DNA from 3 places in the Streptomyces sp. NPDC026417 genome. Region 3 is predicted to be linked to each of the others. Evidence: riboswitches for the same ligand, from Rfam matches in the RefSeq annotation. Region 3 holds a riboswitch; each other region holds the start of a gene.
What was found. A riboswitch is a leader RNA that binds a small molecule or an ion and turns the genes downstream of it on or off. The one in region 3 is predicted to bind cyclic di-AMP.
Positions count from the first base shown of each region.

Region 1: it holds a riboswitch for cyclic di-AMP, as region 3 does, so the genes downstream of both, ACZ4NT_RS30910 (NlpC/P60 family protein) here and ACZ4NT_RS22545 (M23 family metallopeptidase) in region 3, are expected to answer to the same signal.
Region 2: it holds a riboswitch for cyclic di-AMP, as region 3 does, so the genes downstream of both, ACZ4NT_RS25280 (LysM peptidoglycan-binding domain-containing protein) here and ACZ4NT_RS22545 (M23 family metallopeptidase) in region 3, are expected to answer to the same signal.

Region 1 is NZ_JBVHPY010000023.1:118,193-127,573, reverse strand. Features, by position in the region: gene ACZ4NT_RS30930 (response regulator transcription factor) at 1-351, shown strand, start outside; gene ACZ4NT_RS30925 (hypothetical protein) at 368-1,000, opposite strand; gene ACZ4NT_RS30920 (C40 family peptidase) at 1,146-2,222, opposite strand; gene ACZ4NT_RS30915 (hypothetical protein) at 2,713-3,066, shown strand; gene ACZ4NT_RS30910 (NlpC/P60 family protein) at 3,206-4,357, opposite strand; cyclic di-AMP (ydaO/yuaA leader) riboswitch at 4,366-4,537, opposite strand; gene pcrA (DNA helicase PcrA) at 4,919-7,402, shown strand; gene ACZ4NT_RS30900 (M23 family metallopeptidase) at 7,584-9,194, opposite strand.
Region 2 is NZ_JBVHPY010000017.1:33,923-43,303, forward strand. Features, by position in the region: gene ACZ4NT_RS25255 (NAD(P)/FAD-dependent oxidoreductase) at 1-1,284, opposite strand, end outside; gene ACZ4NT_RS25260 (Ppx/GppA phosphatase family protein) at 1,753-2,694, opposite strand; gene ACZ4NT_RS25265 (DUF501 domain-containing protein) at 3,057-3,581, opposite strand; gene ACZ4NT_RS25270 (septum formation initiator family protein) at 3,608-4,084, opposite strand; gene eno (phosphopyruvate hydratase) at 4,182-5,468, opposite strand; gene ACZ4NT_RS25280 (LysM peptidoglycan-binding domain-containing protein) at 5,829-6,515, opposite strand; cyclic di-AMP (ydaO/yuaA leader) riboswitch at 6,520-6,690, opposite strand; gene ACZ4NT_RS25285 (transglycosylase family protein) at 6,907-7,896, opposite strand; gene ACZ4NT_RS25290 (cytochrome P450 family protein) at 8,097-9,381, opposite strand, start outside.
Region 3 is NZ_JBVHPY010000014.1:134,715-144,095, forward strand. Features, by position in the region: gene ACZ4NT_RS22535 (hypothetical protein) at 1-552, opposite strand, end outside; gene ACZ4NT_RS22540 (heavy metal translocating P-type ATPase) at 720-2,978, shown strand; cyclic di-AMP (ydaO/yuaA leader) riboswitch at 3,371-3,527, shown strand; gene ACZ4NT_RS22545 (M23 family metallopeptidase) at 3,532-4,383, shown strand; gene ACZ4NT_RS22550 (SGNH/GDSL hydrolase family protein) at 4,628-5,413, shown strand; gene ACZ4NT_RS22555 (TetR/AcrR family transcriptional regulator) at 5,647-6,267, opposite strand; gene ACZ4NT_RS22560 (Glu/Leu/Phe/Val dehydrogenase dimerization domain-containing protein) at 6,363-7,553, opposite strand; gene ACZ4NT_RS22565 (MBL fold metallo-hydrolase) at 7,911-9,140, shown strand.

The DNA.
Region 1 (9,381 bases), on a different contig from region 3:
GGTGCCCGTGGCTACGTCACCAAGACCATCACCGGCACCGACCTGGTCGACTCCATCTTCCGCGTCCAGGACGGCGACGCGGTCTTCTCGCCCCGCCTGGCCGGCTTCGTCCTCGACGCCTTCGCCTCGACCGACGCCCCGCCCGTCGACGAGGACCTCGACCGGCTCACCCAGCGCGAGCGCGAGGTGCTGCGCCTCATCGCCCGCGGCTATGCGTACAAGGAGATCGCCAAGCAGCTGTTCATCTCCGTCAAGACGGTCGAGTCCCACGTCTCGGCGGTGCTGCGCAAGCTGCAGCTGTCCAACCGCCACGAGCTGACCCGCTGGGCCACGGCACGCCGGCTGGTGTGAGGGGCCGGCCGGCGGTTCACCGGGGCACCCCGGCCGCCGCCGGCCCCAGCACCCGCAGCGCCCACCGGTAGTGACGCACGGCCTTCGCGATCCCGAGCAGACCGGTCAGCCACAGGATCAGACCGGTGCCCAGCCCGAGGACGACGTCGCTGTGGGCGTGGCGGCCGGGTTCGGCCCCGGCCACCGCCGCGAGTGACGCCCACAGACCGATCGCACAGACGCCGGCCGAGGAGAGCAGCCAGAAGAGGCTGAGGCCGGGGGACCGCAGACGGGCGTCCGTCGGCGGATGGCTGTCCAGCACCAGCCAGGCGTCCAGGAGCTGCTGGATCTGCCGGTCGCGGCGCACGGCGACGGCGACCGCCGCGACGGACGGGGCGAGCGAGGCCAGCCCGAGCAGCGCGAAGATCGGCCCCAGGACGACCCCGGTGGGATCCCCCTGCTCGAACTGCTGCAGCGGCAGCACCAGCAGCGCCCAGCCGATGATCGCCACCAGCGACAGCAGCCACAGCAGCATGACCCGGTGCACCCCGAGGCTTCGCGCCCGCAACTCCTCCAGCGCCTGCCCGCGCTCGGCCAGCAGCGCCGTCCGGTCCGGCCAGGTCCGGATCTGCCAGGGCGGCGGAAGCTGCGGGAACAGGGAGGGGGACATCGGGACCTCTCGAACGGCGACGGGCGATGGTGCGGGGCGACGACGGGCGGTACGCGACTGTCGTCGACGCTACCGCGCGAACGTGCCCATGCCATCAGCGCGTACCCGGGTCCGGCCGGAATCCTTCACCTGCCGTACGGGGTCCTCACACCACCCGCGTAGCCCCCGCAAACGGCATCTGGTCGATCGGTGCCAGCCGCACGGGCGCCGACGGGTTGGGGGCGTGGATCATCTGGCCGTGCCCCACATAGATCCCCACATGGCTGATTCCGGAGTAGAAGAAGACCAGGTCCCCCGGCAGGAGTTCGGACCGGGAGACCCGTCGTCCGGTGCCGATCTGGGCGTACGTCGTGCGCGGCAGCGAGACGCCCGCGGCGCGGTACGCGGCCAGGGTGAGCCCCGAGCAGTCGAAGGCGTTGGGGCCGGTGGCGCCCCAGACGTAGGGACTGCCGAGCTTCTGGTAGGCGTACGCGACCGCGGCCGCCGCGCGGGAGTTGGGGGCCGTGGCCGCGGAGGCGCCCGTGGCGGGGCCGGCCTGCAGGGCAGCCGCGTCCCGCGCCGAGGAGCGGGACGCGTGCCCGGTGCCGCCGTCCGCCGAGAGCCGCGCACGCTGCTCGTCGGTGAGCCGGGACAGCAGCTGCCGCGCCTCGCCCAGCTTCCCGTTGATCTTCTTCTTCTGCCGCTTCAGCTCCGCCTGCCGGGACTTGAGGGAGGCGAGCTCGACATGGGCGGCCCCGCGCAGCTGCTCGATCTCCCGCAGCTGCTTGCGCACCCGCGCCACCGCCGACGCCTGCCGGCTCCCGGCGCGTTCGGCGAACGCGGCACCGTCCAGATAGCGGTCGGGGTCGTCGGAGAGTGCGAGCTGCACCGCCGGGTCGAGACCGCCGGTGCGGTACTGCGCGGCGGCGATCGCACCGAGCGCGTCCCGGGCCGAGTTGAGACGGTCGGTCCTGCGGGCCGCCTCGTCGCGCAGTGTCCTGAGCCGCCGTTCCCCCTTGTCGGCCTTCTCCTTCGCCCCGTTGTACTTCTCGGTGGCGACCTCCGCCTCCTGGTACAGCCGGTCGACCTTGGCCCTGACCTGCGCCGGGGACAGCTGGGGCTCGGCGTGGCCCGTTCCCTCGAACGCCGTGGCCGTCGCCGCGCCCGCGAGGGCGAGGGTGGCGGCGGTGCGGGCCGTCTGGCCGCCGAACGAGCGTGGTCCGGGCTTGCGGTGCGATGCCACGAGGGCACACATCCTTTCGCGACGACTCCTCCCGCACGGCCGCCCGAGCGAAAGGCGGTGACGCGTCCGACGGCGCCCGCGCAGGGGGAGCGGGACGCCGCCGGACCTTTCGGCGGAGGTGTCCGGCTGCCGCCCCTGGCCCGGGCGGCGGTGGAGAGCCGGTCACCTGGGGGAGGACGCTAAACCTGGTTGTGACCGGACCGTGACCCCATGTGCGGAAGTGACGCGAGAGGACCGCGAGGTGACCGTATGCGACCGGGATCGTGGCCCGCGGACGTCGGCTTGGCTCGGAGTGCTGACCGATGCGGCGGTTCTCCGGGCGGGGCCCGGGACGCCGGTGCTATGAGCCCACCGACCCGACCCGACCCGACCCGACCCGACCGACCCGGCCTGGTCCGACCTGACCCGTGCTGAACCGGCCCGGGCGGGCGGGCTCGGGGGTGGGGGCGGTGCAGGGGCGCGGCGGGGCCCCCGATTAGGCTCCGGCCCCATGGACGTACTCATCCATCTCTTCGTCGGCCTGCACATCATCGGGATCGCCGCGCTCCTCGGCGGCTTTCTCACCCAGATGAAGGCGATGGGCCGGGGCACGGCCCGGTTCGTCCCCGCGATGCTGCACGGCGCGCTCACCATGCTGGTCACGGGCGTCGTACTGGTCGGCCTCAATCAGGCCGACGACAACTCGCTCGACAACATCAAGATCGGCGTGAAGCTCGCCCTGCTGATCGTGATCCTGGGGCTCGTCTACGTGAAGCGCGACGAGGAGAAGGTCGGGAAGGGCGCCTTCGCCACGGTGGGCCTGCTGACCACGGCGAACATCTTCATCGCGGTGCTCTGGACCTGACCGCCGACCGCCGACCGCCGACCGCCGGTCCCGTTCGCCGGGCCCGGCCTCCGGCTTCGCACCGGACCGGGGCCCGGGCCCGGCGTGACCGTCGGGTCACGCCGGACACGGCCGCGGCGGCCCGCCCGCGGATCCGCCCTCAGGCGGGGCGCACCACGCTGTGGATCGACGACTCGCCGTCGTAGTAGATCGACTCCTCGCGGACGTACGCGCCCGGCTTCGGGGCGTGGATCATCATCCCGTTGCCGACGTACAGCCCGACGTGGCTGATGTCGTCGTAGAAGAAGACCAGGTCACCGGGCTTGATGTCGGAGAGCGGGACCGTGGTGCCCGCGTCGACCTGGTCCCAGGTGGTGCGCGGCAGGGAGACCCCGGCGGCCTTCCAGGCGGCCTGGGTGAGACCGGAGCAGTCGTACGAGTCCGGGCCCGTCGCGCCCCAGACGTACGGCTTGCCGATCTGCGCCCGGGCGAACGCGAGCGCCTTGTCGGCCTTGGTGGCGTACGACGCGTCGTCCGCCGTGCCGCCCGTACTGCCCGCCGTCGACCCCTGGTCCTGCGGGGCGGCCTCCTGGCGCTGCTTCTCCTCCGCGGCCTGCTGCCGGGCCAGTTCCTCGGCCTTGCGCTCGGCCTCGGCCCGCTTCTTCTCCTCGATCGCCGCGAGCCGCGCCTTCTCCTCGGCCGTGAGCTTCGAGAGCAGTCCGCGGGCGTCGGCGAGCTTGCGCTGCACCTCCGCCTTGGTCGACTTCAGCGTCCGCTGCGAGGTGGTCAGCTTCTCCAGGCTCTCGGAGGCCTCCGCCCGCTTCTTCGTCGTGGCCGCCTGCTCGGTGACGTAGTCGTCGACGGCCTCCTTCTGGCGAGTCGTCAGGCGGCTCATCAGCTGGGTCTGGTCGAAGTAGTCCTGCGGGTCGTCCGCGAGCAGGAGGGTCGCGGTGTCGGGGGCGGCGGCTCCCGTGCGGTACTGGGCGGCGGCGTACGAACCCAGTTCCTCGCGCGCGGTGTTGAGCTTCTCGGTGCGCTTGGCCACGTCGTCGAGGAGGGTGTCCACGCGACGGCGCTGCTTGGAGCTCTTCTCCTTGGCCGCGTTGTACTTCTGGGTGGCCGTCTCGGCCTGGTGGTAGAGGTCGTCCACCTTCTTCTGGACTTCCTCCAGGCTCGGCTTGGGCTCGGCCGGCGCGGCGTTCGCCGTCTGCGACAGCAGGGCCACGGAGGTGAGGGCGGCCGTGGCGAGACCCGGGGCCCGTACGCCCGCTACGCGCGTACCCGCGGGACGCCATTTGCGATGCGACGCCAAGAGAGGCGACTCCTTCCATGATCCGCCTACCGAGTTAGCTGTCGGGTTCGGGCGGGTGGTTCGGAAGGGTTGCCCTACGGTCCGCGCCCGACAAGGCGGTCGGACCGATTCACCCCAAAGGTCGGTGGGTCCCCGGCTCCGGCTGGCGCACAGGCGCGCCGGACTCGGCGGAGGCCGCGCGGCCCGGCGACGTTCGCCGGTGGGGGTCGGGCGGCCTGACCGGCACGCTAGCCAACGCGTGTGGCTTCTGTGAAGGTTGATGTTCGATATGCCCGATACATTTCCGTGACCTTTTTCGCGGAGGCCGAGACGAGCCGCCGGTCCGGATCGTTTTCCGGTACTTGTCCCGAATCATCCGGCGTGTTGTGCGTCTCGTTCACGCCATCACCGGAGGTGACAGCGCGGTTCCGGAGGGCGAGAGGGGTGCCGTCCCGCGGCCTCCGTACGCGGGTCCGCCGGCCCGGCGGGGAGCCCCTGCCCGGCCCGCCCTGCTCCCGGAAACCGGCCGAGTTCCGGAGGTGGCCGCGGGGTGTCAGTGGGGCGGCCTAGACTCGGAAGGCGATGAGCAGCCTCTTTGACGACAGCTTCCTGGCGGACCTCAAGCCCTCCGGGGCCCACGAGGGAGAGCCCCCGCCGCCGCCCGAGGACGGGACGCCCGAGCAGCTTCCGGACGACCTGTTCGGCGGCCGCTTCGACGTGCCCCCGAGCCGGGACGGCTACTACCGCGACGGCGCCGTCCGCCCCGCGGTGGACCCGGCGGCGCTGCTCGACGGTCTGAACGAGAACCAGCGCGCGGCCGTGGTGCACGCCGGCTCGCCCCTGCTCATCGTGGCCGGAGCCGGCTCCGGCAAGACCCGCGTGCTCACGCACCGCATCGCCCATCTGCTGGGCGAGCGCCATGTGCACCCCGGCCAGATCCTCGCGATCACCTTCACGAACAAGGCCGCGGGCGAGATGAAGGAGCGCGTCGAGCAGCTCGTCGGCCCCCGCGCGAACGCGATGTGGGTGATGACCTTCCACAGCGCGTGCGTCCGCATCCTGCGCCGCGAGTCGAAGAGGCTCGGCTTCACCTCCTCCTTCTCCATCTACGACGCCGCCGACTCCAAGCGCCTCATGGCCCTGGTCTGCCGCGACCTGGACCTCGACCCCAAGCGCTTCCCGCCCAAGTCCTTCAGCGCCAAGATCTCGAACCTGAAGAACGAGCTGATCGACGAGGAGGACTTCGCCGCCCAGGCCACCGACGGCTTCGAGAAGACCCTCGCCCAGGCCTACGCCATGTACCAGTCGCGCCTGCGCGAGGCCAACGCCCTCGACTTCGACGACCTGATCATGACGACGGTCAATCTGCTGCGCGCCTTCCCCGACGTGGCCGAGCACTACCGCCGCCGCTTCCGCCACGTGCTCGTCGACGAGTACCAGGACACCAACCACGCGCAGTACGCCCTCGTCCGCGAGCTCGTCGGCACCGGCGAGCACCCCGTGGACGTGCCCCCGGCCGAGGGTGACCTGCCGCCCGCCGAGCTGTGCGTCGTCGGTGACGCCGACCAGTCGATCTACGCGTTCCGCGGAGCGACGATCCGCAACATCCTCCAGTTCGAGGAGGACTACCCGGACGCGACCACAATCCTCCTGGAGCAGAACTACCGCTCCACGCAGACGATCCTGAGCGCCGCGAACGCCGTCATCGAGCGCAACGAGAGCCGCCGCCCCAAGAACCTGTGGACCAACGCCGGCGCCGGCGCCCGCATCACCGGCTACGTCGCCGACACCGAGCACGACGAGGCGCAGTTCGTCGCCGACGAGATAGACCGCCTCACCGACGCGGGCGAGGCCAAGGCCGGCGACGTCGCCGTCTTCTACCGGACGAACGCCCAGTCCCGTGTCTTCGAAGAGGTCTTCATCCGCGTCGGCCTGCCGTACAAGGTCGTCGGCGGCGTCCGCTTCTACGAGCGCAAGGAGGTCCGGGACGTCCTCGCGTATCTGCGCGTGCTGTCGAACCCGGAGGACTCGGTCCCGCTGCGCCGCATCATGAACGTGCCCAAGCGCGGCATCGGCGACCGCGCGGAGGCCATGATCGACGCCCTCGCCCAGCGGGAGAAGATCAGCTTCCCGCAGGCGCTGCGCCGCGTCGACGAGGCGTACGGCATGGCCGCCCGCTCGACCAACGCCGTCAAGCGGTTCAACACGCTGATGGAGGACCTGCGGACAATCGTCGAGTCGGGCGCCGGTCCGGCGACCGTCCTGGAAGCCGTCCTCGAACGCACCGGTTATCTGGCCGAGTTGCAGGCCTCGACCGATCCGCAGGACGAGACCCGCATCGAGAACCTCCAGGAACTCGCCGCCGTGGCCCTGGAGTTCGAGCAGGAGGCCGGTGAGGGAGAGGCGGCCGGCAGTCTCTCCGAGTTCCTGGAGCGGGTCGCGCTCGTCGCCGACTCCGACCAGATCCCCGACGAGGAGGACGGCAACGGAGTCATCACCCTGATGACCCTGCACACCGCCAAGGGCCTCGAGTTCCCGGTCGTCTTCCTGACCGGCATGGAGGACGGCGTCTTCCCGCACATGCGCGCACTCGGCCAGCCCAAGGAGCTGGAGGAGGAGCGCCGCCTGGCGTACGTGGGCATCACCCGCGCGCGGGAGCGGCTGTACCTGACGCGTTCCTCCATGCGCAGCGCCTGGGGCCAGCCCTCGTACAACCCGCCGTCCCGCTTCCTGGAGGAGATCCCGGACGCGCACCTGGACTGGAAGCGCACGGGCTCCATGGGCCCGGTGAAGTCGGGTCCGGTCTCGGGTGTGGCGGCCTCGCTCTCCTCGTCCCGCTCGCGTTCCGCGGCCTCGGGGGCGTCCGGTTTCGCGACGCGCCGCGGTGCGGCCGAGAAGCCGGTGGTCTCGCTGGCCGTCGGCGACCGGGTCACCCACGACCAGTTCGGTCTCGGCACGGTGGTCGGCGTGAAGGGCACGGGCGCCAACGCCGAGGCGACGGTCGACTTCGGGGAGCCCAAGCCCAAGCGGCTGCTCCTGCGGTACGCGCCTGTCGAGAAGCTGTAGGAAGGCCCGGTCCGGCGATCACCGCCGGGCCGCCCTCCGGCCCCCGGGCCGCCCGGAAACCGCCGCTCGCGCGCGGAGCCGACGCCGAAGCCGGAGCCCGTGCGGCTCAGTCGGGTTCGCGATGGGGTCGATGAGGGAGCCGGAGCTGCTCAGGTGGAGGCGATGCCGGAGTCGGAGCGGCTCAGGTGGGGTCGATGCCGTGGCTGCGCAGCCAGGGCAGCGGGTCGATCGCCGAGCCGCCGGCCGGCCGGACCTCGAAGTGCAGGTGCGGGCCGGTCGAGTTGCCGGAGTTCCCGGAGAACGCGATCGGGTCCCCGGCCTTCACGGCCGTCCCCGACGCGACCTTGTACGTGGAGAGGTGGCAGTACCACGTCTCCGTACCGTCCTTGGCGGTCACGATCGCCATGTTCCCGTACGCGCTGTTCCACTGCGTCCGTACGGTGCCGTCCGTCGCGGCCATCACCGTCGTGCCGTAGGAGACCGGGAAGTCGATGCCCGTGTGCACGGACATCCAGTTGACACCGGACTGCCCGTAGTAGGCGCTGAGCCCCTTCTGGGCGACCGGAAGGGCGAACTTGGGGCGCAGCCGCTCCTTGCGGGCCGCCTCCTCCGCCGCCTTCTTCTTCTCGGCCTCCTGCTCGGCCTTGAGGTCGATCCGCTCCTGGGTCCGGCTCGCCCGGTCGGCGAAGTCGTCGGCATCGGCGGAGAGGTTCGCGAGCTGGGTGTCCAGCTTGTTGTTGGCGGCGGACGGCTTCACGGAGGCCGTCTTCTCCGGAGCGGCGGCCGTGGTCTCGGTGTTGTCGTCCGCACTCACGCTCACGACGGACGCGGCGGCGATCCCGGCGACCCCCATCACGCACGCGGAGGGCACGGCCACCGTCAGCAGAGCGGACCGTCTTGCCGGGGCGCGGCGCCGGGAACGGTTGCCGGCGCGCGACGCCGCACGCGAACCCGGGACCGCGGCCGGCGTCGCGGTGATCTCCTCGACTCCGTCGAGCAGTATCGGCTCCGGTTCCTGCGCACTGTCCCCGCCGTCTCCGTCGGCGGGGACGAACTCGTCGTCCTGACCGTCGAGTTCGCCCTGCTGCACCTGCTCGAAGGTGGCGGTGGCCTGCTGGTCGAAGGGAACGGCCTGCGGCTGGTCGTACGCCTCGGACGACGAGGCGGCCGAGTCGTACGTCTCGTACGTGTCCTGGCCGCCGTCGGAGTTCCACTGGGTGGCGTCGTACGCACCCGTGTCGAGCACCTGCGTGCCCCACTGCCGGGTGTGGTCGCCGTGGTCGAGCGGGTTGGTCTGCTCGGCCTGGTTCCAGGCGGTCGCGTCCCACTGTCCGGTGGCGTCCTGGCCCTGCGACTGCCCGGGGATTCCGGCGAGTTGCTGGTAGCCGGCGGCCCAGGTGGTGGTGTCGTAAGCACCGGTGTCGTACGCGGCGTGGTGCTGAGCCGCGTACGGGTCGTAACCCGGCGTCTGCCCGTCGGCCGGGGCGGGTGATTGGTGGTGGCCGCCGGCCGAGGCGTGATCGCCGCCAGGGGACCACTGCGTGGTGTCGTACGAACCGGTGGACGCGCCCATGTCGGTGCCGGGCATGTCGCCGAAGAGCGGGTCGGTCGCGAAGCTCGCGGTCCCGTAACTGCCGCCGCCTGATTCAAATCCGGTGGCGGGGTACCCGTCATACGTGGTGAAGTCGCCGTACGGGGCGCCCTGCTGGCCATACGGCGCGTAGTGCGCCGGGGCGGCATCGGGAGCCGGAGCCGGGGGAGTAACGGTCCCCGACGGGTGACGGTCGTTCACCAACTTCTCTTTCGCCTCGACAACAGGGGCTGGCAGAGCAGTGCGGCGACTGTACCCGGCGGTACGCGGGCGCGACAATCTTCGGCAGGTTTCGTGCTGGCGGGAAACGGGCATTCGGCCGTGTTTCGGGGGACTGCGGGCACGACCTTGGCCTGGCGTTCGATGAATGTTCGATATTGGACGACCG
Region 2 (9,381 bases), on a different contig from region 3:
GAGCGAGACGACCTCGCGCTTGAGGAACATCGCGAGCGTCCAGTCCGCGAAGACGCGGATCTTCCGGTTCCACGTCGGCATCGCCAGACCGTGGTAGCCGCGGTGCATGTACCACGCCAGGCGGCCCTTGAGCTTGATCTTCATCTTGCCCATGACGATCATCGCGACGCCCTTGTGGAGGCCGAGACCCGCCACCGCACCCTTGTTGGAGTGCGCGTAGTCCTTCTGCGGGAAGCCCCGCATGCCGGAGACCACGTTGTCGCCGAGGACCCTCGCCTGACGCAGCGCGTGCTGGGCGTTCGGCGGGCACCAGGCGTTCTCCACGCCGGCCTTGCGGGCGGCGAGGTCGGGCACCTGCGCGTTGTCGCCGGCGGCCCAGATGTAGTCCGTGCCCTGCACCTGGAGGGTAGGCCGGGTGTCCACGTGGCCGCGCGGGCCGAGCGGGAGACCGAAGCGGGAGAGCACGGGGTTCGGCTTGACGCCGGCCGTCCACACGATGGTGCTGGAGTCGACCTCCAGGCCGTTCTTCAGGACCACGTGACCGTCGACGCAGGAGTCCATCGAGGTCGAGAGGTAGACCTCGACCCCGCGGCTCTCCAGGTGCTCCTTGCCGTACGCACCGAGCTTGGGGCCGACCTCGGGAAGGATCTTGTCCGCGGCGTCGACGAGGATGAAGCGCATGTCCTCGCGGGACACGTTGTTGTAGTACTTGGCCGCGTCGCGGGCCATGTCCTCGACCTCACCGATGGTCTCCGCACCCGCGAAGCCGCCGCCCACGAAGACGAAGGTCAACGCCTTGCGGCGGACGTCCTCGTCGGTCGTGGAGTCGGCCTTGTCGAGCTGCTCGAGGACGTGGTTGCGCAGGCCGATGGCCTCCTCGATGCCCTTCATGCCGATGCCCTGCTCGGCGAGGCCGGGGATCGGGAAGGTGCGCGAGACCGCGCCCATCGCGATCACCAGGTAGTCGAAAGGCAGCTCGTACGCCTCGCCCACGAGGGGGGCGACCGTGGCGACCTTGCGGTCCTGGTCGATGGTGGTGACCCGACCGGTGAGGACTTCCGCCTTCGGCAGGACGCGTCGCAGCGGGACGACGACGTGCCGAGGCGAAATGCTGCCGGCGGCGGCTTCGGGAAGGAAGGGCTGGTAGGTCATGTACGACCGGGGGTCGACGACCGTGACGGTCGCCTCGCCGTAGCGCATCTTCTTGAGGATGCGCCGAGCTGCGTACAGGCCTACGTACCCACCGCCTACTACGAGGATCCTGGGACGCTCCGTGGTGCTCATGCCATCGAGTATCCACCCGCTTCGGAGGGGTCGCTCGTGCGCCCCTTCACAAGCTTGGGCAGGCCCTCTGCTACACTCCGCCGCCCACGTGACCCAGGTCATGCCGCCGCGGGGGAACCACCGTGTACCACGGACCGTTGTCAACACCGCGTGAGCTGCCACTTGAGGCCTTCCGGCCGGGTGGACCAGCCGTCCGCGTCACACGCCCGCAACACCCCTGGAACGCTCCCGTGAGCACCCTCCCAGGACTGGTGAGCCCCCTGGAAGGGCCAACCGGGCCCCATCGGCGCCCATCGGGACCGAATTCCTTGTGAAGAACTTCACGAACTTTCCCGGCGGCGCCTCACCCTGGGGCTTTTCCTGGCGGCCACGGGTGCGCTCATACGTTATCCGACCTGCTCAAGCGAGGCTACCGGTGAGTAGTAAAGACTCCCTCACCGGCGGCCCCGCCGTGCGGGGAGGACCTTGTCACGCGATCGACCAGGCGATGCCGTCGAGGATGTCGTGCTCGCTCACGACGACCTCGTCCGCCCCGATCCGCTCCATGATCGCGAGCAGTACCAGGGCACCGGACGCGATGACGTCGACGCGCCCCGGGTGCATCGCGGGCACGGCCGCCCGCTCCGCGTGCGTCGAGGACAGCAGCCGCTCGGTGATCTCGCGGACGCGGTCGTGCGGGATCCGCGAGTGGTGGATCGCGGCGGAGTCGTACTCCGCGAGGTCCAGGGCGATCGCCGCGACCGTGGTGACCGAGCCGGCCAGGCCGACCAGGGTGCGGGCCTCGCGCAGCGGGACGGTCTGCTCGGCGAGGTCCAGGGCGGCCTCGATGTCCGCCCGGATCGCCGCGATCGCGGCGGGCGTCGGCGGGTCGACGACGGCGCCGTCGTGCACGAGGTGCCGCTCGGTCATCCGCACACAGCCGATGTCCACGGAACGCCCCGCCCGGACGTGGTCCTCGCCGACGACCAGCTCCGTGGAGCCGCCGCCGATGTCCACCACCAGGAACGGCTTCGCCAGGTCGTCCCGCCCAGCCAGCTCCCTGGTCGCGCCGGTGAAGGAGAACTCCGCCTCCTGGTCGCCCGTGATGACCTCCGGCTCCACCCCGAGGATGTCCAGGACCCCCCGGACGAACACGTCGCGGTTCTCGGCGTCGCGGGAGGCGGAGGTCGCCACGAACCGCAGGCGCTCCGCGCCGTGCTCCTTGATGACGGCCGCGTACTCCCGGCAGGCGGCGAAGGTGCGCTCCAGCGCCTCGGGAGCCAGCCGCCCCGTCCGGTCGACGCCCTGCCCCAGCCGGACGATCGTCATCCGGCGGTCCAGGTCGACGAGTTCACCCGTCTCCGGGTCCGCGTCCGCCACCAGCAGACGGATCGAGTTCGTGCCGCAGTCGATGGCGGCGACCCTGGTCATGCGTTCGGTCTCCTGTCGTGATGAGGCCACACCCACGGACGGCGCGAAGCCGCCGCCCCCGGGCGGGGAAAGTCCAGCCCGACCGGACGGGGCGAAGCCGAGGCCACACCCACGGACGGCGCGAAGCCGACCCCGAGCGGGGAAAGTCCAGCCCGACCGGACGGGGCGAAGCCGAGGCCACGCCCACGGACGGCGCGAAGCCGACCCCGGGCGGGGAAAGTTGAGCCCGTCCGGCGTTTGAGGACGAGGCCGTCAGGCCGAAGCGGGGGTCCGGGGGCGGCAGCCCCCGGGACGGCCACCCCGACGGGCGGGACGCCAGCCCCCGGCCCCCCGCATCCCGGGGAAGCCGCCCCCGGACGGGATCACCCCTCGTCAAGAGGGACGACGCACGCCCCCTTGCGCCACCACTCCGGCAGCATCGCGATCGCCTCGTCCCCGAGCGGGTTCACCCCGGGCCCCGCGGCCAGCGAGTGCGCCACGAGCACGTGCAGGCACTTCACCCGGTCCGGCATGCCCCCCGCACTGGGGAAGCCCTCCAGCACCTCGATGGCGTCGCGGCGTGCGATGTAGTCCTCGTGCGCCGCCCGGTAGGCCGCGGCCAGCTCGGGGTCCGTGGCCAGACGGTCCGTCATCTCCTTCATGACCCCGTTCGCCTCCAGCGTCCCGATCGCGGAGGCCGCCCGCGGACACGTCAGGTAGTACGTGGTCGGGAACGGCGTGCCGTCGGGGAGACGGGGTGCCGTCTCCACCACGTCCGGCTGACCGCACGGACAGCGGTGCGCGATCGCACGCAGCCCGCGCGGCGGACGGCCGAGCTGCTGCTTGAAGGCCTCGACGTCCGCGTCGTTCGGCTCGGTGCGCGGGGTGGGCGGCGGGGGCGTTTCCATGCGGTGTGTCTTGTCTCTCTGGTCAGTTACTGGTCGGAGCGGTCGGATTTGTCCACGCCGTCCCAGACGTTGGCGTACCAGGGACGGTCGGCCGCCCCCAGGTCGGTGCGCGACTTCTGCACCGCGTCCGGGTCGATCACGATGTAACCGGTCTCGCCCGGCATCACGTAGTGCAGCCGCTGCCGGATCTGCTGCTCGGCGTAGGCGTCGTCCTGCCAGCGGGCCTTGAGGTCGCGCAGCTGCTCGACCCGCTGCCGGGCCTGCTCCTGCTGCCGCTCCAGCTCGGCGACCTCGGCACGCTGGGACACGTACTGCCTTATCGGGTACGCGAGGGCCACGATCAGGGAGCACAGGACCAGCGCGAGCAGCGCCGCACGGCCCGTCAGGCGGGAGCGGCGGGCCTGCCGTTTGGTCTGGGAGCGGTAGACGCGGGCCGCCGTCTGCTCACCGAGCAGCCGCAGCCTGGTCGTGGTGGAGAACCGGTCCCGGTCCTTCACGGCCATGAATCCCGCCTCCCCGGCACAAGCCCGTCACGTGCGTACGTCCCCGCACACGGTACGGGACCGAGTACGGGGACGTACGGACGACGCTTCCTACGGATCAGCCCTTGAAGCGGGGGAACGCCGAGCGGCCGGCGTAGACCGCGGCGTCGTCGAGGATCTCCTCGATGCGCAGCAGCTGGTTGTACTTGGCGACGCGGTCCGAGCGGGCCGGGGCGCCGGTCTTGATCTGGCCGCAGTTCACCGCGACGGCGAGGTCGGCGATGGTGACGTCCTCGGTCTCGCCGGAGCGGTGGGACATCATGCACTTGAAGCCGTTGCGCTGGGCCAGCTCGACGGCGTCCAGGGTCTCGGTCAGCGAGCCGATCTGGTTGACCTTGACGAGCAGGGCGTTGGCGGAGCCCTCCTCGATGCCGCGGGCCAGGCGCTCCGGGTTGGTGACGAAGAGGTCGTCGCCGACGATCTGGACCTTGTCGCCCAGCTTGTCGGTGATGACCTTCCAGCCGGCCCAGTCGTCCTCGTACAGCGGGTCCTCGATGGAGACCAGCGGGTAGGCGGAGACGAGCTCCTCGTAGTACTCGGTCATCTCGGCGGCCGAGCGGGACTTGCCCTCGAACTCGTAGTTGCCGTCCTTGTAGAACTCGGACGCGGCGACGTCGAGCGCGAGCGCGATCTGCTCACCGGGGACGTAGCCGGCCTGCTTGATGGCCTCGATGATGAGGTCGAGCGCGGCGCGGTTGGACTCCAGGTTCGGGGCGAAGCCGCCCTCGTCGCCGAGGCCCGTGGACAGACCCTTGGTCTTCAGCACCTTCTTGAGGGTGTGGTAGACCTCGGCGCCCCAGCGCAGCGCCTCGGAGAAGGACTCCGCACCGATCGGCGCGATCATGAACTCCTGGATGTCCACGTTGGAGTCGGCGTGCGAGCCGCCGTTCAGGATGTTCATCATCGGGACGGGCAGCAGGTGCGCGTTCGGACCGCCCAGGTAGCGGAACAGCGGCAGGTCGCTGGCCTCGGAGGCGGCGTGCGCGACGGCGAGGGAGACGCCGAGGATGGCGTTGGCGCCGAGCGAGCCCTTGTTGTCGGTGGCGTCCAGGTCGAACATCGCCTGGTCGATCAGGCGCTGCTCGGTGGCGTCGTAGCCGACGAGCTCCGGGCCGATCTGCTCGATGACCGCGAGGACGGCCTTCTCGACACCCTTGCCCTGGTAGCGGTTGGGGTCACCGTCGCGCAGCTCGATGGCCTCGAAGGCACCGGTGGAGGCGCCGGAGGGAACGGCGGCACGACCCGTGCTGCCGTCGTCGAGGCCGACCTCGACCTCGACGGTGGGGTTCCCTCGCGAGTCGAGGATTTCCCGGGCTACGACGACGTCGATGGACGGCACGAGCATCTCCTTCTGGGATGTGACGCGGGTACGCGGAGCCCCTTGGCCCGCTGCTGCACGGAGCCGCGGTCGGCTCCGCGACATGAGCCTAACCGGCCCGGGGCGATCGGCCAGCCGGTCGACCACCCCATGGACAGAACCGAGAGTAAATTGTTTCCGAACGGAACAAAAACCTGCCCCGTACAGGTACCGCCGCGACCGGCGGTCCCGGCGCACACATGAAAATGCCCCGCTCCGGTGCGTACGGGGGAACACGCACCGGAGCGGGGAGCCCGTGGGGACGGGATGGCCCTCACGGGGTCCCCTGGGGGGAGACCCCGCGCGGGGGAGGGCCGGGATCGGCCCGGAGGCCGAAGTCAGCCGGTGTCAGCTGAGGTGGAGCTGCTGACCCGGGAAGATGAAGTCGGCATCGTCGACGATGTCCTTGTTCAGCTTGAACAGCTTCTGCCAGCCGCCCTTGACCTTCTTCTCCTCGGCGATGGAGCTGAGGGTGTCGCCCTTGACGACCTTGTACTCGCCGTCACCCTTCTCGACCTTCTTGCCGGTCGGGGTCTCGACGGTCTTCTTGGCGGTCTCCCGCTCCGAGGAACGCGAGGCGCGCTGGTCCTGCGACTGGGGGGCCTGCTGCTGCGGCTGAGCCGTGCTCTGCGAACCGGTGTCCGTCGAGGTGCCGCCGGTGGAGGCGCCGGACAGGCCGGTGCCGCAGGTCGGCCAGGCACCCTTGCCCTGCGCGGCGAGCACCTTCTCGGCGACGGCGATCTGCTCGGACTTGGAGGCCTGGTCGGCCGTGGAGGCGTAGGCGGAGCCGCCGTACGCGGACCAGGTGGAGGCGGAGAACTGCAGACCGCCGTAGTAGCCGTTGCCGGTGTTGATGGACCAGTTGCCGCCGGACTCGCACTGGGCGACGGCGTCCCACTCGGAGGTGGTGGCGGCGGAGGCGTTGCCGGCGGCCATCAGCGGAGCGGCGATGGCGACACCGGTGACACCGGCGAGCGTGGCGACACGGGCGGCCTTGGACGGGCGGCGGTGCTTGCCCTTGCTGTTGAGCAGCATGAAGTGATCCCCTCACCGACGCCTGCGAGGTGAGCTGTCGGGTTCGGGCGGGTGAGTGCCCGGTCGTGCGCCGCTGGCGCCCGACTTCACCCCAAGCCGTTCCCGGAGGTCTCTCAACTCCCGGGCCCGGCACTTACCTTGGGTCCCCCGCTCCTGCCTGCGGCGCTTGCGCGACGACTGTTCCCGGACGGCCGCTGGCAGGATTCGGCGTTGCGACCGTCGGGGCCCGCTGTGGCGAGCGGTCACGACCGTAGACACGCGACCGCCGGAATTTCAAAGACGATCAGGGCTTCTGAGACTCATGTCTCACTCTCACCAAACCGGACATTGCGGTGCGAACCATGACGTGAACTACCGCTGTTTTGTACCCGATTCGCCGCCTGACGACCACTTAGTCTTCGGTGACCTCAAGGCTCTGACCGGGGTGAATGAGGTCCGGGTCGGCGCCGACCGTCTTCTCGTTCACCTCGTACAGCTCACTCCACCCGCCCTGGACCGCAAGGGAGTCGGCGATGCTCGTGAGACTGTCCCCGAGACGGACCGTGTACGAGCCTTCCGTCGCGTCGGACGTGGCGTCGGCGCTGCGCGAGGCGTGGCGGCCGGAGGACTCCTGTGCGCGCCCGGCGGTCGCGCCCGAGCCCGCCTCGTCCTCGGCGATGCCGCCGCGGTGCCGGCCGGTGCCGGCCGCTTCGCTCGCGGACCCGCCCGAAGGGGCTTCACTCCGACCCGACTTGTCCGAGTCGTCCGCTTTCGCCTTGCCCGTGTCCGAGTTGTCCGCACCCTTGGAGTCGCCGGCGTCCTTGCTCGGCTTCGACGTCGCCCCCGAGGCCGCGCCGGACTTCGACGGGTCGGCGGACGCGCTCGCGGAAGGCTTGCCCGAGGGGCTGCCGTTCGACAGGCCGCCCGAACCGGACGAGTCGTCCGAAGGGGACGAATCCGGCGAGGCGGAACCGGTCGGCGACGAGGGGTCCTCGCCGATGCCCGTGTCGACCTCGACGGAGGCCGACTTCTTGCTGAGGCCGGAGAGCGGCCCGCAGGTGGGCCAGGCGGCCAGGCCCTGTCCGTCGAGAAGCTTCTCGGCGACGGCTATCTGCTGCGAGCGGCTGGCCTCGTCGGGGCTCGGCGCGTACGCCAGGCCGCCGTACTTCTCCCAGTTCTCCTGGGTCATCTGCAGGCCGCCGTAGTACCCGTTGCCGCTGTCGGCACTCCAGGAGCCGCCGCTCTCGCACTCCGCGACCCGGTCCCACGTGGTGCCGTCTGCGGCGCTCGCGCCGGTTGCGCCGAGCAACGGGATGGCGATGGCCGATCCGGTTACTCCTGCCGCGACGATGAGCGCCGGAGCCTGGCGGGGGCGACGGTGACGACCGTTCCCGGAGAGCATGCGGTGGCCTTTCGGAGACAGCAATGACAGACGCGACGGAAGATCCACCGCGTTGATGCGTGAACGTATCGGGACTCGAACGCTTGTCACAAGTCGATGCAGCGCAGATCACGTGAAGATCACAGTATTGACGGTGTGTCATGTTTGAACGGGCCGCATCCGCGTACGGTCCGGGCGGCACACGGGCTCCCCGGCACGCCCTATCGGGCAGGCGTGAACTCCACCGGAAGCGTGCGCAGTCCCCGCATGATGAGACCGCCCCGCCAGCGCAGGTCGGCCGGGTCGCCGGCGAGTTGCAGGTCAGGGAGCCGGGTGAGCAGCGTGGCCAGGGCGGTCTGCCCCTCCAGCCGGGCGAGCGGCGCACCGAGGCAGTAGTGGATGCCGTGCCCGTATCCGAGGTGCTGGTTGTCGCGCCGCGAGAGGTCCAGGGTGTCCGGCTGTTCGAAGCGCTCGGGGTCGCGGTCGGCGGCCGCGAGGACGACGAGGACGGGGTCGCCGGCGGCGATGTCCTGTCCGCCGAGCCGGACCGCCTCGGTGGCGAACCGCCAGGTGGCCAGCTCCACGGGCCCGTCGAAGCGGAGGAGTTCCTCGACACCCGTCTCCAGCAGGGCGGTCTCTCCGGCGGCGAGGGAGGACTGCAGCCGCCGCCGCTGCTCGGGATGGGTGAGCAGGGCGTAGGTCCCGTTGCCGATGAGGTTGACCGTCGTCTCGAAACCGGCGAAGAGGAGGATGAAGGCCATCGCCGCGGCCTCGTTCTCGGTGAGGTGCTCACCGTGGTCCGAGGCCCGGATGAGTCCGGAGATGAGGTCCTCGCCGGGTTCCGGACGGTCCGTGAGCGCCGCCCGCTTCCGGTGGATCAGCTCCGCGAGATAGCCCCGCATCTTCTTGACCGACCGGGCGACACCGCCCCGCGGTCCGCCCCCGTGCCGGATCATCATGCCCGCCCAGTCCCGGAAGTCGTCCTGGTCCTCGCGCGGAACGCCGAGGAGGTCGCAGATGGCGTAGATCGGGAGCGGGAACGCGAAGTCGTGGATCAGGTCGGCGCTGCCCCGGTCGGCGAACCGGTCGATGAGGCCGTCGGCGAGTTCCTGGACCCGGGGGGCGAACTCGGCCACCCGCCGGGGGGTGAACGCCTTGCTGACCAGGCGGCGCAGCCGGGTGTGGTCCGGCGGGTCGATGTTCAGCAGATGGGTCATCAGCTCGGCCTTGCGCTCGCCCGGGATGCCCGTCTTCCCCTTGGCGTGCGCGGGCTCGTCGTGGTGGGCCGGGTTCTTGCTGAGCCGGCCGTCCGCGAGGGCCTGCCGGGCGTCCCCGTACCGCGTGACCAGCCAGGCCTCCACACCGCTCGGCAACCGCGTCCGGTGCACGGGCGCGTGCTCCCGGAGCCAGGCGTACGCCGGGTACGGGTCGGCGGCGAACTCCCAGGTGAAGAGCTCGGGGGCGGGCGCGCTCCCGGCGGGCGTGCTCCCGGCAGGTGTGCCGCCG
Region 3 (9,381 bases):
GGTGCGGGACGGCTCGGGCGGCTCGGCCGGCCGGTAGGCACCGGAGGCCGCGAGGTCGGCGCCGAGGGTGAGGTTTCCGGCTCCCTTCGCCGCGGGGGTGAAGTCGGCGAAGACCCGGTAGGCGCCCGCGGCGGGCAGGTCGACCGGGGTGGACCAGGTGCCGTCCGCGGCCCGGACGGGGTGCAGGTGCCGGTAGGTGGCCAGGTCGCGTGAGGCCACGATCAGGTGCAGCTCCTTGGCGTGCTCGCGCTGGTACGCGGTGAGCCGCTTGCCCGACCGGTCGCGGACGGCGAAGCGCAGTTCGCTGCTCCGCCCGGCCCGCACGGTGGGTGTGTCGAGGTCGAGGGTGTAGCCGGCCTCGGAGACCTGCAGTCCTCCCGCGGCCGGCTCGCCGTCCTCGCGGTCGCCGGGGGCCGCTTCCGCGTGTGCGGAGTGCGTGGCCGGCTCGGCGCCGTCGGTTGCCGGCCCCACGGCGCCGCCGACGCCGTAGGCGGCGGTGAAGGACGCCGCGAGTGCGGCGCCGAACGCGGTGATCTTCACGGCGGTGTTCATGACGGCTCTCCCCTGTCAGGCGGGTCCCAGTGGTGCTCCCAGGGCGAGCGTATACCCCCGTGGGGTATCTGGAAAGCGCGGCGAGCTGCTTGTGGAAGGTACGGGGGAGGGGTATATCTTGGACGGCATCCCAGGTACCCCTGGGGGGTATATGTCGGGGAGTAGCGATGACTGTCACCGTGGCCGGGACGGAGAACCGGGTCGAACTCGCGATCGGCGGGATGACCTGCGCCTCGTGCGCCGCCAGGATCGAGAGGAAGCTCAACCGGATGGAGGGGGTCGATGCCGTCGTCAACTACGCCACCGAGAAGGCGAGGGTCGCGTACCGCGGCGAGTCGGTGTCCGTGGCGGACCTGATCGCCGCCGTGGAGGCCGCCGGCTACACCGCCACCGAACCGGACCCGCCGCGCACGGGCGTGGCGCCCGACGCCACCGCGCCGGCCGGTGCCGACGAACTGCGGCCGCTGCGGCAGCGGCTGATCACCGCCGTGGTGCTCGCGGTCCCGGTCGTCGCGATGGCGATGATCCCGGCCCTGCAGTTCACCTCCTGGCAGTGGCTCAGCCTCACCCTCGCCGCCCCCGTGGTCACCTATGCCGCCTGGCCCTTCCACCGTGCCGCCTGGACCAACGCCCGCCACGGCGCCGCCACCATGGACACGCTCGTCTCGGTGGGTACGTCGGCCGCCTTCGGATGGTCGCTGTGGGCGCTGTTCCTCGGTTCCGCCGGCACCCCCGGCATGACCCACCCCTTCGAGCTCACCATCGCCCGCGTCGACGGGGCCGGGAACATCTATCTGGAGGCGGCCGCCGGTGTCACCGCGTTCCTCCTGGCCGGCAGGTACTTCGAGGCACGCTCCAAGCGCCGGGCCGGTGCCGCCCTCAGGACACTGCTGGAGCTGGGGGCCAAGGAGGTCACCGTCCTGCGGGAGGGCCGCGAGCGGCTGATCCCCGTCGGTGAGCTGCGCGCCGGGGACCGCTTCGTCGTCCGGCCGGGGGAGAAGATCGCCACCGACGGCGTCGTCGTCGAGGGCGCCTCGGCGGTGGACGCCTCCCTGCTGACCGGCGAATCGGTGCCGGTCGAGACCGGTGTCGGTGACGCGGTCACGGGGGCCGCCCTGAACGCCGGTGGCCGACTGGTCGTCGAGGCCACCCGCGTCGGCGCCGACACCCAACTGGCCCGCATGGCCCGGCTGGTGGAGGACGCGCAGAGCGGAAAGGCGGCGGCCCAGCGCCTGGCCGACCGGATCTCCGCCGTGTTCGTGCCCGTCGTCATCGCCCTCGCGCTCGGCACCCTCGGCTTCTGGCTGGGCAGCGGGGCCGGCCTCACGGCCGCGTTCACCGCGGCGGTGGCCGTCCTGGTCATCGCCTGCCCCTGTGCCCTGGGCCTGGCGACCCCCACCGCGCTCATGGTCGGCACGGGGCGCGGCGCGCAGTTGGGCATTCTGATCAAGGGTCCCGAGATGCTGGAGACCACCCGCGGGGTCGACACGATCCTCCTGGACAAGACCGGCACCGTCACCACCGGGCGGATGACGCTGCTCGCCGTCCACACCGCCGACGGGGCCGACGAGGCCGAGGTGCTGCGGCTTGCGGGAGCCCTGGAGCACGCCTCGGAGCATCCCGTCGCCCGGGCCGTCGTCGCCGCGGCGACCGAGCGGGACCTCGCCCTGCCCGTCCCGGAGGATTTCGCGGGCATCGCCGGACTGGGGGTGCAGGGCGTCGTGGACGGACACGCCGTCCTCGCCGGCCGCGTCCGCCTCCTGCGGGAGAGGGCGGTGAGCCTGCCCGCCGGACTGGAGCGCGCCGCGGCCGGGGCCGAGGCCGCCGGGCGCACCGCGGTCGTGGTCGCCTGGGACGGGGAGGCCCGCGCGGTCCTGGAGGTCGCCGACGCGGTCAAGGAGACCAGTGCCGAGGCCGTCCGGCGGCTGCGCGGCCTCGGCCTCACGCCGGTGCTGCTGACCGGGGACAACAGGACGGTCGCCGCGTCCGTGGCGGCCGAGGTCGGCATCGACGAGGTGATCGCGGAGGTCATGCCCGAGGACAAGGCCGGTGTCGTCGAGCGCCTTCAGGGCCAAGGCCGCAGCGTCGCCATGGTCGGGGACGGCGTCAACGACGCCGCCGCCCTGGCCCGGGCCGACCTCGGCCTCGCGATGGGCACCGGCACCGACGCGGCCATCGAGGCCGCCGATCTCACCCTCGTCCGCGGCGACCTGCGGGCGGCGGCCGACGCGATCCGGCTGGCCCGCAGGACCCTGCGCACCATCAGGTCCAACCTGTTCTGGGCCTTCGCCTACAACGTCGCCGCCCTGCCGCTCGCCGCGGCGGGCCTGCTCAATCCGATGATCGCCGGAGCCGCCATGGCGCTCTCCTCGGTCTTCGTGGTCGGCAACTCCCTGCGGCTGCGCGGCTTCCGGGCCCTCGCCTGACGGCGTCCGCACCGCCTCCGGTGCGAGGCGTCACCCGGACCGGGGTGACGCCTCGCCGCGTCGCGCGTCCCCCCTGTCGCTTCTGGGTGTTCTGCCCGTTTTGCCTGCAAAGCGGCCAACTAGCAATGAATTAGGGCCTGGTGGCGTGCGGTCGAGTGAGCAGCGTCATAACGGTGACAATGCGTGGCGTTCCGGGATTCTCAAATCCGCAGCATTTCCGGGGGGATTACGGACCAGGAAAGATCGCCTATCCACGGACAGTGACCGCCAATTCGGGCATGGATCAAGAAAGGGGTGTGCACAGAAACCCCACAAGCTTGTCGACGCACTCTCATGTCGCTTACGTTCACCCTCACTCCGGACGGACGCCCAATCCTGCCGCCGCCCGGAATCCCGCACACTCACCCGTACACGGCAGGAGCGGGGGACCCACAGGCACGACGCCTGTTCCGGTCTCCGGAACAGGCTTGGGGTAAAGCCGCGCGCAACGCGGCCGGGCATCTCCAGCTCGCACCCGACAGCTCACCTCGCAGGCGCCGGAGAGGAATTCGCCATGCCCGCCAAGGGTAAGCACCGCCGTCCGAAGTCCCTGCGCTTCTCCCGCACCATCGCCGTCGCCGGAACCGGTGGCGCCGCGCTCGCGCTGCCCTTGATGGGAGCCGCCGGCGCCCACGCCGCCACCCCGACGGCCGCCGTCTCCTCCGCCGCGGAGAAGACCGTCGCCTCCGCTCCCGTCGCCGCCCAGAAGGCCACGACGAAGACGTACGCGGTGAAGTCCGGCGACTCCCTCGCGAAGATCGCTGACGAGCAGCACGTCAGCGGCGGCTGGAAGAAGCTCTACGCCGACAACCGCAAGGTCATCGGCGGCGACCCCGCGCTGATCCACCCCGGCCTGAAGCTGACCCTCGGCGGCAAGGCCGCGGCCAAGGCCGCCCCGTCGTCCGGCACGAGCACCCAGACGACCAAGACCCAGGCCGCTCCGGCCGCCAACACCTCCGGCTACACGCTGCCCGTCGAGGGCGCCACGGTCGGCACCTCCTACAGGACCGCGGGCAGCATGTGGTCCAGCGGCTACCACACCGGCGTCGACTTCGTGGTCCCGACCGGCACCTCCATCAAGTCCGTGGGCCCGGGCACCGTCGTCTCGGCCGGCTGGGGCGGCGCCTACGGCAACCAGGTCGTCATCCGGCACACCGACGGCCAGTACTCCCAGTACGCCCACATGTCCTCGCTGTCCGTCTCGGCCGGGCAGACCGTGACCGGCGGCCAGCAGATAGGCCTGTCCGGCGCGACCGGCAACGTCACCGGACCGCACCTGCACTTCGAGATCCGCACCAGCCCGGACTACGGCTCGGACGTGGACCCGATCGCGTACCTCCGCGCGCACGGCGTCTCCATCGGCTGACGCCCGCACCGCCGCCGAAGGCCGGACCCCCGATCCCCGGGGTCCGGCCTTCGGCGTGCCACGCGTGCGCGGGCGTTGAGGCTCGTCAACCGCCCCTGTACGGCGCCTTATTCCGGGATTGACCAATACTTGACGAGTGGCTTATCTCACCGCCCGTCAACCCCTTCCTACGGTCGCGTAGCTCACATCGCACGGTGAATCATGGGCCGATGTGGCAGACGATTCGAAGAGTGACAACAGAGCAGTGATCGGGTCGTACGTGGCGGTGGGGGACAGCTTCACCGAGGGCGTCGGCGATCCCGGTCCGGACGGGGCCTTCGTCGGCTGGGCCGACCGGTTCGCGGTGCTGCTCGCCGACCGGCGCCCCGAGGGCGACTTCGGCTACACCAATCTCGCCGTACGCGGGAAGCTGCTGGACCAGATCGTCGAGAGCCAGCTCCAGCAGGCCAAGGCGCTGGCCCCGGACCTGGTCTCCTTCTGCGCGGGCGGCAACGACATCATCCGGCCGGGCACCGACCCCGACGAGGTCGCCGAGCGCTTCGAGCGGGCGGTCGCCGACCTCACGTCGGCCGTCGGCACCGTCCTCGTGACCACCGGGTTCGACACCCGCGGCGTGCCCGTGCTCAAGCATCTGCGCGGCAAGATCGCCACGTACAACGGGCATGTGCGGGCGATCGCCGACCGCTACGGCTGCCCGGTGCTCGACCTGTGGTCCCTGAGGACCATCCAGGACCGGCGTGCCTGGGACGGCGACCGGCTGCATCTCTCGCCCGAGGGCCACACCCGGGTCGCCCTGCGGGCCGGCCAGGTCCTCGGCCTGGAGGTCCCGGCGGACCCCGACCAGCCCTGGCCGCCGCTGCCGCCGCGGGGCACCTTCGAGATGCGCCGCGACAACATCCAGTGGGCCCGGGAGTATCTGGTGCCGTGGATCGGACGCCGGCTGCGCGGCGAGTCCTCCGGGGACCACGTGGCGGCCAAGGGCAGCCTGTCGCCGGACGACATCAAGCTGCGGATCGCACCGGCGGTGTGAGGGGCGGCGGGCCGGGGTCCCGGTGACTCCGGTGCCGGCCCGGCGTGTGCGAGGTCGGCCGGGGTGTGGTCCTTTCGCAGTGCGGCGCCGAGCCGTGCCGAGCAGCGCCCCAGCCGGGCCGTACCGCGCCGAGCCGGGTCCGAGCCGGTCCCGTCCGATCCGCTCGTCCGGGGTCGGACGGGCGGAGGTGGCCGGGCAGGGACGGGGGGGCCGGTGTTCTCGGCTGCCGGGGTTCAGCCGGGCGGGGAAGTCAGCGCCTCGCGCTCCAGGCCCAGTTCGCGTGCGAGGGCCTCGTCCACCCAGGCCCGGGTGCGCGCCCGCGACACCGCACCGGGGTACGCGGTCATCTGCACGGCGAGACCGTCCAGCAGGGCGGTGAGCCGCAGGGCCGCGCCCATGGCGTCCGGGCACCGGAACTCGCCCGCGGCCACGCCCTCCGCGATCACCTCGGCGATCGCGGCCTTCCACTGCCGGTCGAGATCCTGGGTGACCTCCCGCAGACCCGGCTCGCGCAGGGCCACGGCCCAGCCCTCGATCCACAGCCGCCAACCCTTGGCCTGCCCGGTCGGCGCGTACCAGCGGACCGCCGCGCGCAGCCGCTTCAGCGCCGAGGTGCGGCGGCCCAGCAGTTTGCGCAGCCGGGCGAGATCGTCCTCGGCGGCGAACGTGAACGCCTCGGCGACCAGCTTCTCCTTGGTCGAGAAGTGGTACAGGACCAGCGCGTTGCTGACGCCGAGCGCCGTGGCCACGTCGGCGATGCGCACCGCCGCCACGCCGCGCTCCTCGATCTGCCCGATGGCAGCCCGCAGCAGCTCCTCCCGCCGCTGGACCACACTCAACCGCACTCTCGCCACGCGGCAACCCTAATCCGTCGCCCGGGACACGGCGGACACGGACCCTGGCCCGGAGGCGGGCGGCGGACCGCCGTCCGGGACGCAACGCCCGGCCGTCACCGGTACCAGCCGAACCGTTCCGCGATGACCGGCAGCCGGTCGGCGACGATGGCGTGGGCCGCGGCCCGGGGCGTCGTGCCGTCCGCCTCCGCGCGGTCCAGCATCAGCCCGACGAGGGCGCGCATCGAGCGCCGGGTGTGCGCGAACGCCTCGCCCGCGTCCGGGCCGATGTCGCCGAACAGCGTCCACCACCACCAGGCGTTCGTACCGGAGTTGACCACCACATCGGGCAGCACGGTGACCCCGCGCGCGGCGAGCAGTTCCTCGGCCTCGGGCAGGACGGGCATGTTGGCGGCCTCCACGATCCAACGGGCCGTGACCCGGTCCTGGTTGACGCAGTCGATCGCATACGACACGGCCGCCGGGACCAGCACCTCGGCGTCGGTGAACAGCCAGGCGTCACCGGGCAGTTCGCGGTCCTGCGGACGCAGCGCACCGCGGTCGACCCTCCCGTGCGCGTCCCGCGCGGCCAGCAGGGCGTCGACGTCGAGTCCCCGGGGGTTGGCGATGGTGCCCTTGACGTCGGCGACCGCCACGACGGTGAGCCCCGCGCGGGCGAGGAACCGCGTCGTGGCCCCGCCCATGGTGCCCAGGCCCTGCACGGACACCCGGGTCCCGGGGTACGGCACGCCGGCCCGGTCCAGCGCCGCGAGCACGGACTCGGCGACACCGCAGCCGCCGGCCAGTTCGTCGAGCCCGATGCCGTCCACCTCGACCGCGAACGCCTCCGCGAGCCGGCGGCGGGCCGCCGTCTCGTCGTCGAGCAGCGGGTACACCGCCTGGATGGAGGAGACGAGCCCCGCCTCGGCCGCCGCCCGGTCGATCACGTCCTGGCCGAGCCCGAGGTCCTCGCCGGTGGCCCAGACGTTCTCCAGGTAGGGGCGCATCGCGCGCAGGTACCGCACGAGCACGCCGTACGCCTCCGGGTGCCGGGGGTCGCAGTCGATGCCGCCCTTGGCGCCGCCCAGGGGGATGTAGCGGCCCGTCGGGTCGTAGTGGAGCGCCTCTTTCATGGTCATGCCGCGTGCGAGCCCCGCGACCTCGTCGGCCGTGCACCCCTCCCGCATCCGCAGCCCGCCGCTGGCGACGCCCCGGACCAGCCGGTCGACGACGAGATGGCCGGTGCGTCCGGTGACGTGGTCCGTCCAGGTCAGCTTGATGAGCGGGGCGTCGTCGCGGGCGGTCATACGGGCTCCTGGGGGCGGCGGTCGTCATGGGGCGGGCGGATGCGCGGCGGTCACGGCGTACGGGCGAGGCTGCGCACAGGGGCGACGGCCCGGCCGGGCCGAAACCTCGGCCGGGATCCGCTGGGATGATATCGGCGTGACCCGGTCTACTGAACGGTCGGTCAGTCCGGTGGGCGTGCGGTCCAGGTGCCACGGGCCCCGTCCGCGACGCGTGGGCCGGGCGGGGCCGCGCATCAGGCGGGCTCCGGCGGGCCGCTCCCACGGGTGCCCGACACCGCGTCGTCACCCGTTCGACCCGGGCCGGTCGGACGGGCGGACCATAATGGAAAGCCAGACCGACTCCACCTGGAGGTTGCCGTGACCGGTTCCCGTCCCCTGAGCTCCGGGCTCCGCTCGTTGCGGCCCGCCGCCTTCGGCGCGGATCCGAGCGGCGAGCGCCTCGCGCGCATCCGCAGATCGCCGAACTTCGCCGACGGTGTCTTCAAGAACCCGGAGAGCGCCCGGATCCGCCCCGACGGATCCATGATCGAGTTCGCGAAGGTCTTCTTCCGCCGGGAGGAGCGCGTCCACCGCTCCCCGGCCGCTGCGGTGCCGGTGCACCCCACGACCCTCGCGGACCTCGCCCGGCCGCCGGCGAGCGGACTGCGGATCACCTGGATGGGGCACTCCAGCGTGCTGGCCGAGATCGACGGGCACCGGGTGCTCTTCGACCCGGTCTGGGGCGAGCGCTGCTCCCCGTTCGCGTTCGCCGGGCCCAAGCGGCTGCACCCCGTGCCCCTGCCGCTGGCCGCCCTCGGCCCGGTCGACGTCGTCGTCATCTCGCACGACCACTACGACCACCTCGACATGCCCAGCATCAAGGCCCTGGCCGGCACGGACACGGTGTTCGCGGTGCCGCTCGGCGTCGGCGCGCACCTGGAGCGCTGGGGCGTCTCCGCCGACCGCCTGCGCGAGCTGGACTGGAACGAGTCGGCCAAGGTGGGCGGGCTGTCCCTGACCGCCACCCCGGCGCGGCACTTCTGCGGCCGCGGCCTGCGCAACGTGCAGCACACGCTCTGGGCCTCCTGGGCGGTCGCGGGCGACGAGCACCGCATCTACCACAGCGGCGACACCGGCTACTTCGAGGGTTTCCGGGACATCGGCGCCGAGCACGGCCCGTTCGACCTGACGATGATCCAGGTCGGCGCCTACAGCGAGTTCTGGCCGGACATCCACATGACGCCGGAGGAGGGCATGCGCGCCCACCTGGACCTCCAGGGCGGCGAGCCGGGCGGCGTGATCATGCCGATCCACTGGGCGACGTTCAACCTGGCGACCCACCCCTGGGTGGAGCCCGGCGAGGGGACGATCGGCGCGGGCCGCGCGGCCGGTGCCCGCGTCGCCGTGCCGCAGGTCGGGGAGCCGTTCGAACCCACGGCCGAGACGGTTCCGTCCGAGCCCTGGTGGCGCGGAGTCGCCGTGCAGCCCGAAGGCGGCTGGGGCGCTCCGGCCGAGGCGGCAGCCACCGTCACGAGCACTACGCCGAGTAACCCTCCGGCCAAGTCCACGGAGGGCACCGGCGAGCCGGAGACCGTCTCCGCCGGGTGACCGCGCGGGACGCGGCCGACGGACGGCGAGGGCCGGGGAGCGCACCGCTCCCCGGCCCTCGCCGTTTGTTCGTGACCACTTCCGGCCAGCCCTGATCGGATTCATGGCCGACGGGAACGCATGTCCGAGGTGCTTGTCGGTCTGTCGTACGACGCCTCATACCAGAGCGGGACGCTCTCCGCGGGACTTTGTCAACTGCCCATCGCACCTGATGCGTTGCCGACTACTGTGAGTGGCCGTC